2 regions of the Lactiplantibacillus sp. YT640 genome follow, and region 2 is predicted to be linked to the other one. Evidence: predicted binding sites of a transcription regulator. Region 2 holds the regulator's gene; the other holds the start of a gene.
The links. Region 2 encodes LexA, which represses DNA repair genes until DNA is damaged. Its sites were predicted from a motif close to CNAACANNTGTTNG; they were not measured.
Positions count from the first base shown of each region.

Region 1 (4,432 bases), on a different contig from region 2:
GACACTGACGATAGCGACTCCAATCAAACGGTCGCCACGTAAGTCAATGCCTTCGGAGAAGATACCACCCAGTACGCAGAAACCGAGTAAGGTTTGCGAGGGTGCTGACTGAAACTGGTTCAAAAAGGTCTGCCGGGCAGTTGCATCCATCGTCGAGGCTTGGGCGGTAGTTGCCACATCAGGGTAGGCGGCTTCAAAGGCAGTTTTGATCTGCAACAGATAGCCATACGACGGAAAGAACACGAGGTAGTTGCCATGTTTAGCCGTCAACATGGCGTGCAAGCTGGCAATAATCCGGGGCACGTTATGTTCGCGTTCGTGATACGTTGTCTGGACGTACTGGGTGACGAGAATGGCCTGATGCTTTGGTGGAAATGGTGATGGAAGCTGGTAGGCCAAACTGTTGGCTTCACCGCCAAGCACCCGCTGGTAGTAAGCCATCGGGGTCAGCGTCGCAGAAAATAGGACAGCACCACTGCCGAGCTCTAATGACCGATTAAGAAAGTCACTGGGATCTAGGCAGAGTTCCTTGATCGTTAAGTGATGACCGTCAAGGACGAAGCGCGTCTGGTAGCTGCCATCATATAGGTCGCCAATTTTAACAAAGGTCAGACAGGCGAAGAAATAGTCACGGACGGCGTCGAGCAGTGGCCCCGGCTTTTGTTGCGCCAACCAGTCAGTCACAAATTCATTAAATGTTCTGAGGGTGCGTAATAATTTGTCCGGGGGATCAGGTAGCACCTGTTCCGTTACTTGGTCATCAATCAAGGTTTTACTGATGCGCGTAAAACTACGCCGGACTTTCTTGAGTTCGCGTTGTAAGTCGTCACTTGGCTGACTTTTATCGGGCTTGGCTAATTTTAGCAACGCACTGATTGGCTGGTCACTAACGGCTGCAGAGTACATATCACGGGAGCGACTAACAAGGTTGTGGACTTCATCGATAAGGAAAAAGTTGTCGTCATCACGTTCGCTAAAGAATCGTTGTAAATAGACTAATGGGTCAAAAAGATAGTTGTAGTCACAAATAATCACATCACAGAAGAGCGACGTGTCGAGTGAAAATTCAAACGGATCGACAGTATGCTTGCGAGCATACTGTTCAATCACGGAACGGGTAATCTGGTCTTCATGGGTCAACAGATCCTTGAGTGCTGGTTTAAGTCGGTCGTAGTAGCCAATCATATAAGGATTATCTTCCGGAAGTACATCTTGTTCCTCGGGAAACCGAATCTGATCCTTGGCAGTTAGCGTAATGCTTTTCAGTTTGAGTCCGTCATGACTCATTAGCGTGACCGCTTCTTCAGCAACGTGGCGCGTACTTTGCTTAGCGGTCAGGTAAAAGAGGCGCTCAATCACGTCTTCGCCCATTGCTTTGATAGCCGGAAATAGCGTTGAGATCGTTTTCCCCGTCCCAGTTGGTGCTTCGACAAAGAGGCGTTTTTGCAACCGAATTGTCTTATAAACAGCGCCAGCCAATTCATGTTGGCCCGGCCGAAAAGCTGGAAACGGAAATGGCAAGTCTTCAATAGAAGCGTTTCGTTGTCGTCGTAAATCGGCTCGTAATGTCAACCAGTATTCATATTCTGTAATTAAGTCGTGGAAGAATGCGTCTAGTTCAGCCCGGTGAAGGATTTGCTGGGTCTTCGTGATTTTTTCATTGATGACTTGAAAGTAGGTCAGCTGCAACGTGACCTGCTCAAGATCGGGATGTTCTTGCAGTAACAGGTAACCGTAGACTTTGATCTGCCCCCAGTAAAGTGTCAACGTGTTGGTACTTAAGTCCTCGAAGACTTGATCGGATGTTTTGATTTCTTCAATCAACGCCCCATCATCATTTAACTGAATCCCGTCTGCCCGACCCGCGATAATGTAATCAGTATCGTTCATCGTCACAATTTTTTTCAGGTAAACTTCGCTATCATAGTCTTCACCACGACTACTCTGGAGCTGACGATGAATCTTAGCACCGTTCAATGCAGTGTTCTGGCTATTCTTTACTTCATTTAAATCGCCTTGTCGCAAGACGAATTCTACCAATTGTCGAATTCCAATCCTAGTTGCCATCGGAGCATCCCTTCTGAATTTAGTCGCTTCCTATTATAAAACATCTGTTCGTGTTTGTCTGCTGTTGATTGATGATGCCGGGCGGGGCTCTGTGATGTGGCCTTAAATGATGGTTAAGCTGCGGCAGACCAATATTTAAGACGCGGGCTTCGGCGGCTTGAATCTGGGCTCGTCGTGTTCCAGCAATTGGCGAAAATGCCTGGGAGTCAATGTAGGACGAACTAGCCAGACGGGTGCATGCTATTCCGAATTTTTTCCAGCGAATCTTAGCTGGTCACTTTTGCCTTTGAAAAACTGATACGGGGTAACAATCTGGATTGAAAGCTAAATAAAAAAGCATCGCGATAAGGGCGCCGATGCCTGTTGCGATGTTTAGATTGACGATTTTGATTTAGAAGAAAATGAATCAGACTAGGAAGTTAATCGTACCAATGGCTGTGGTGTTGGCGAATGCTCTTGCGGAGACTAAAACCGTAGCTGATGATGCCGGCTGTGATAATGGTCGCTAAAATCGCAAGCAACCATGAACCGGACGTGCTAAAGTAGGTGGCGTAACCAAGGCTGAGACTGACTAATGTGATGACGGGAATTAGAATTCTCACAGGGGCTGGATGTAAGAAGACGACACCGGCTAGCCACAGAGCCGCTGCTGTGACCATGGCGTCGACACTGATTGGTGAACCAAAGCTAATACCAAGAGTGATGATAGCAAGAATTGTTCCCACGGTCAGGAGGAGGACAGCAAAGCCGTTGCTGACGGACCAAGTAAACGTTTTTTTCATCATGATCGCCTCACTTTCTATTAACTATATTATAGGCTAATTTCGCCTTATGAAAGAAATAATATGCCGACAATTAAGTTTGCAATGTTATGAAAATTGAAAGTTTGTGAACAAATCCTTGAAAGCGTATCCACTATTAGTTAAACTGGCATTAGGCACACTTGATGATGGATGGAGGAAAAATAGTCATGGCAAAAATTTTAGCAATTAACGCCGGCAGTTCAACTTTAAAATGGAAGCTTTTCAGTGTTCCCGAAGAAACGGTAATCGCATCGGGAATGGTTGATCGGCTGGGATTGCCAGATTCCGTTTTCACAATTAAGAAGGCGGATGGTAGTAAATATTCTGAAACTAAGGATCAAATTGATGCAAAAGAAGCCGCTGCAATGGTCTTAACACGGCTGAAGAGCGATAATATTGTGACTCATCTTAGTGAAATCACTGGGGTTGGTCATCGGGTTGTTGCGGGTGGCGAAGATTTCAAAGACTCTGTCGTTATTACCTCGCAAACCTTGAAAAAAATCAAAGATTTATCTGAGTATGCGCCGCTACATAATCCAACGCAGGCTTATTATATTGAAGTATTCCGTGATTTATTACCAAAAGCGACTCAAGTAGCCGTGTTTGACACTTCGCTGTATGCGGATATGCCTAAAGTTAATTACCTATATAGTATTCCTTACGATTATTATGAGAAATTTGGCGCGCGGAAGTATGGGGCACATGGCACAAGTCATCGTTACGTTGCTAATCGGACGGCCCAACTATTGGGGAAACCATTGGATTCGCTTAAATTAGTGACATTACATTTAGGGTCGGGTGCTTCGATCACGGCTTTTGATCATGGTAAAGCCGTCGACACTTCAATGGGCTTTACGCCGCTAGCTGGGATTACCATGAGTACCCGTTCCGGTGATATTGATGCCTCAATTATTCCATTCTTGATGCGCCATTTAGGGATCTCTGATGTGGAAGACTTTGTTGATATTTTGAATCATAAGTCAGGGTTACTTGGTATTTCAGGTTTGTCACCTGATATGCGTGATCTTGATAAGACGCAAGATACCCGTGAACGGTCAAAACTAGCAATTGATATTTTTGTTAACCGGGTTGTGAAGTATGTCGGCAGCTATATTGCTGAAATGAACGGAATTGATGCCCTTGTCTTCACGGCTGGTGTGGGTGAAAACTCATGGATGATCCGCGAACGCGTCACTAAAGCTTTAGGATACTTTGGCGTGACAGTGGATGATGAAAAGAATCATATGCACGGTAAGGAACAAATTATTAGCAAAGATGACGAACCGGTAACGGTCATGGTTGTCCCAACTAATGAAGAGTTGATGATTGTGCGTGACGTTGAACGGTTATCTAAAGCTGAATAAATGAGTCAATTAAAAACGCGTGATTCGGATTGTGGTCCGAGTCACGCGTTTTGAGTTTTGGATTCTAATCAGCATAGCGCTAAGTCAGCTCTTGTCCCCGCATATGTGCCGATGTGATGTGCTCAGCTATTGGCGTTGTCGCGCAGGTTTAGTCATTTTGATGTGGGGCGTGTGGTTGAATAGAAAAGGGGTACCGCT
Region 1 covers NZ_JBMNVY010000012.1:65,255-69,686, reverse strand. The annotation lists gene ACOV1R_RS09335 (ATP-dependent DNA helicase) at 1-2,067, opposite strand, end outside; gene ACOV1R_RS09330 (hypothetical protein) at 2,487-2,849, opposite strand; gene ACOV1R_RS09325 (acetate/propionate family kinase) at 3,038-4,234, shown strand; gene ACOV1R_RS09320 (GNAT family N-acetyltransferase) at 4,361-4,432, opposite strand, start outside.
Region 1: ACOV1R_RS09335 (ATP-dependent DNA helicase) is a predicted target of LexA. The motif match lies at 2,105-2,118, and genes of this name have one in related genera.

Region 2 (4,432 bases):
TAGTGACGTGGCACGCTACGGATTGAACACACCGGGCGAGCCAACTCAAGGTGGTGGGGCGGTTGCTATGTTAATTAGTGCGGATCCTAAAGTATTAGTACTGGGTACTGAGTCAAGTCTACTGAGCGAAGATGTGATGGACTTTTGGCGACCGTTGTATCATACAGAAGCCCTAGTTGACGGCAAATACTCGTCTAATATCTATATTGATTATTTTCAAGATGTGTTTAAGAATTACCTGCAAACGACTCAAACTAGTCCAGACACACTGACGGCCTTGGTTTTTCATTTGCCATATACAAAGATGGGACTTAAAGCGCTTCGAAGCGTGTTACCATTAGTTGATGCCGAGAAACAAGCCCAGTGGTTGGCGCACTTCGAACATGCGCGTCAGCTAAATCGACAAGTTGGTAACTTGTATACTGGTTCACTCTATTTGAGCTTGTTATCGCAGTTACTGACTGATCCTCAGTTACAACCAGGGAATCGACTCGGATTATTCAGTTATGGCTCGGGTGCCGAGGGTGAATTTTATACCGGGGTTATTCAGCCGGATTATCAGACCGGTTTAGATCATGGCCTACCACAACGGTTGGCTCGTCGTCGCCGAGTTAGTGTGGCGGAGTATGAAGCCTTATTCAGTCATCAATTGCAATGGCGGGCCGATGATCAGTCGGTCAGCTATGCTGATGATCCCCATCGATTCGTATTGACCGGTCAAAAGAACGAACAACGTCAATATTTGGATCAACAAGTTTAAACAAAAAAGTCACTTGTTACTAGCAAATTTGCTAGACAAGTGACTTTTCCTATTTGAAGTTATTGGTCATAATTTGACCATCTTGGACACTCAACAGCGTCTTGTCAGTGGTATCTGGTTGTAGCAACTGAATCGTGTAACCAGCGGCAAGATTCTTTTGGAGCGATTTTGACAACGATTTAAAATTCGAAGTAATCGTGGTGATTGCTTTTTGGTTTTGAGATGGATATGATTTAATCGTCTTCAAAGATTTAACGTACTTTTTATTGGTTGGCGTAATCGTATATGTTTTCGTTGACTTGGTGAATGCAACGGTACCAATCGATTGATAGTTAGATTGTAATTGTTTAAGGATATTTTCTTCATTCAACTTAGTCGTTGCGGCCGCGCGTTTGGTGCTGGCTTCGTTAAAAACGACTTGTGAGGAACTCAAGCTCGTTGATTTGGACTTGCTGGTACTAGCGCTAGTACTCGTGCTAGATGATGCTTTGCGCGCCGATTGCTGTGACTGGTTGTATGGCCAGTAAGGCAATTTAACGACCGCGTAGATGGTGACCAGGGCGCTGAGGACCGTAATTAGTGTTAGAAATTTCCAACCACCACCGGTTTGACGTGCGTAAATCACGGAAAATAATGCTAATAGAAAAACAATCAAGCCCATAATGGCTAGGAACAACATGTAACCAACTCCCAATGTTTAAAATAGTATAATCATTATACCATTGAACTATTGGCTGTTCGTCACAGATTTGAAATATTTTGAAAAGAGATCCGACTAATAACCAATTTGACGCCAGCACTTTTTCTGTCGATACATCGGGAGAATCAGGCGCCGCTGATTCAATAGCAATGGTGCTACCACCAAATCACAGTAACGCCACAGTGGGATAGTGTTGATGCCTGGCGCAAGGTGCCTGCAGCGTATCTCTCAGCGCACGGTTGTTTACAACAAGTGGGTGGTATATTTACGAGCTACCGATAAATAGGTGCGACGAGTAGGTATCGCGCTTCGATTAGGCTTGAAAGAGGACGGATTGCCAATTTACAAACGGCGATACTAACGAATCGGGGTGATGATGACTTTTTTATTCAGAAGGCAATCGGTTGGGCATTGCGGGATTATGGCAAGGTGAATTCGGAATGGGGGCGTGCTTTTGTCGCAAATAACGTGCTCTCGTCCCTGGCACGGCGGGAAGGGTGTAAATATTTGTGAGTGGAATCTGTAGGCATGCCATCAACCTGCTCTAAAAACTGGCGAACAAAAAAGATGACAAATTGAATTGTCATCTTGTGGGTGATAGTTTACTGAAACAGCATGTCGCGATATAAACCGACAACTTTGCCTAATACAGAGACGTTGTTCAAGATAATTGGGGCCATCGTGTCGTTCTCAGGTTGTAGTCGGTAGTGATCGGCCTCTTTGAAGAATCGCTTGCAAGTCGCTTCATTTTCATCGGTCATGGCAATGATGATATCACCATTGTCAGCGGAACTTTGACGCCGAACAATGACTTGATCACCATTCATGATACCGATATTGATCATACTTTCGCCACGGATGGTGAGCATGAAAAGGTCGCCACCGAATGATTCAAGTTCCTTAGGAATTGGAAAATAATCCGTCGCTTCCTGTACGGCAAGAATTGGTTGGCCGGCGGTTACCGTTCCAAGTACCGGAATTTGATGTGGCGTAGTTTCGACGCCCAGTGCTTCGAAACCGGCTGGCGTTACCTCAATGGCACGTGGCTTAGTTGGGTCTTTTTGGATGTAACCTTTTTTTTCTAGCCGTGAAATGTGGCCGTGAACGGTCGAAGTCGAAGATAAGTCAACGGCTTCACCAATCTCACGAACGGTTGGCGGGTATCCTTTTTCATTGACACGTTCATAAATAAAGCGAAGAACGGCCATTTGTTTGCTTTCCGATGTTTTACTCATCTTGGCACCTCATTTTTTATTTTCATTATTGGTTAAACCAATTGTAGCATAGCGTTTCATAGCTTTCAAACAAATGTTCGGTTGACAAACACTATTAATTGATTTAGGGTCTACTTTCGTGTATATTTCAAGAGTGAAAGGGGCTGCTGATTTGATTTCAAAAGAATTGCTTGCTCGGATCAATGAGTTAGCTCATAAGGCGAAAGCCGAGGGGCTCACCGAGCTAGAAGAAGCCGAACGTCAAGAGTTGCGGCAAAAATACTTGAAGGAATTTCGCGCCGGTTTTCGGCAACAAGTTGAAATGCTTCAGGTTTATGATAAAGATGGTAAAGAGGTTACGCCAGAAAAGGTCCGTCAAGTGCAACGCGATCGCGGTCTTCGAGATGATTAACCGATTTCAGGAAAATTTGTCAACTGACAAATTTTCCTTTTCTTTTATTATTAATTTGTGTAGACTAGTTTAATGAAGACTGTAATAAGGGAGGGGAATGACTGTGTCTACAGGAATTTGGATTTTAATCGTCGTTATCGGCGTATTGGTTGGGTTAACTGGTGGTTTCTTCGGTGCCCGGCACTATATGCAAAATTACTTGAAGCAAAATCCACCAATTAGTGAAGAGATGCTTCGTAGTATGATGATGCAAATGGGTCAACGCCCATCCGAAAAGAAGTTACATCAGATGTTGAATTCGATGAAAGCTGCATCTAAAAACGATAACAAGTAGTAAAAAGTGTCGGCTCGCTTTAAATTGCGATCACCGACACTTTTTTATTATCGAACTTAATGTTTCTGACGGGTTGTAGCAGGATCAACGTATTTGAACGTTGGGTCGATTTGACGATCCAAGTCGTCAAAAGCGTGCAACATTTTAGTCTCAATTTGTTTTTGACCAGCTTCATCCAATTTCAGTTTACGATCAATATCAATCGGTTGACCGAAACGGACGGTAACCCGCTGACGGCTAAAGAGTTGTTTGAAGGTCAATGGGCCTTGGTAAACGGTTGGGACTAGTGGAACACCGGCCATCTTAGCGATGACGGTTGCACCGCCCTTAAGTTCTTGTGAGTGGCGCGTTCCTGATGGAAACATGATTAGTGAAAGCTTACCGCTGCGCAAAAATTTGACGGGGGTCTTGATTGCTGAAGGTCCTGGATGTTGCCGATTGACAGGAAAGGCGTTCGCATGAACGAGAATGAACCGCAGAACGGGATTCTTAAATAGTTCTTCCTTAGCCATAAAGCTAAATTTCATTGGGCTGCCAGCCAGTGCATAGTACAACGGGTCAAACCACGTGCGGTGTGGCCCAACTAAGATATAGGCCCCCTCTGGTAGGTTTTCCCGTCCTTGATAGCGGGGCCGACCGTTAATAATGGTGATGATTAGCCGGACTAGTCCGCGCATAAATGAATAAAACATCACGATCTTCCTTTCGTTTAATAACTGCTCACAGTATGACGAAATTTGGCAAATTCTGCAAGTTAATTGTATGATAGCTGTGCGACGAATTGAATGGAGAGGTGGCCGAATATGGCAGACGTCACGTTACACGCCGATGAGCGTATTGATCAATTATATAGTCAAGATATTCAAATCATTCAAAGTTCTCAAGTCTTTGCGTTCTCACTGGATGCTGTTCTGTTGGGTGACTTTGCCCAGGTTGCGAAGGGCGTTAAGAGCCAGATCGTGGATCTCTGTGCTGGCAATGGCGCAGTAGGTCTATTCGCCAGTGCTAAAAC
Region 2 covers NZ_JBMNVY010000003.1:207,188-211,619, reverse strand. The annotation lists gene ACOV1R_RS03815 (hydroxymethylglutaryl-CoA synthase) at 1-760, shown strand, start outside; gene ACOV1R_RS03810 (hypothetical protein) at 810-1,439, opposite strand; gene ACOV1R_RS03805 (DNA alkylation repair protein) at 1,743-1,973, shown strand; gene lexA (transcriptional repressor LexA) at 2,063-2,695, opposite strand; gene ACOV1R_RS03795 (DUF896 domain-containing protein) at 2,847-3,086, shown strand; gene ACOV1R_RS03790 (YneF family protein) at 3,184-3,420, shown strand; gene ACOV1R_RS03785 (lysophospholipid acyltransferase family protein) at 3,477-4,112, opposite strand; gene ACOV1R_RS03780 (tRNA1(Val) (adenine(37)-N6)-methyltransferase) at 4,224-4,432, shown strand, end outside.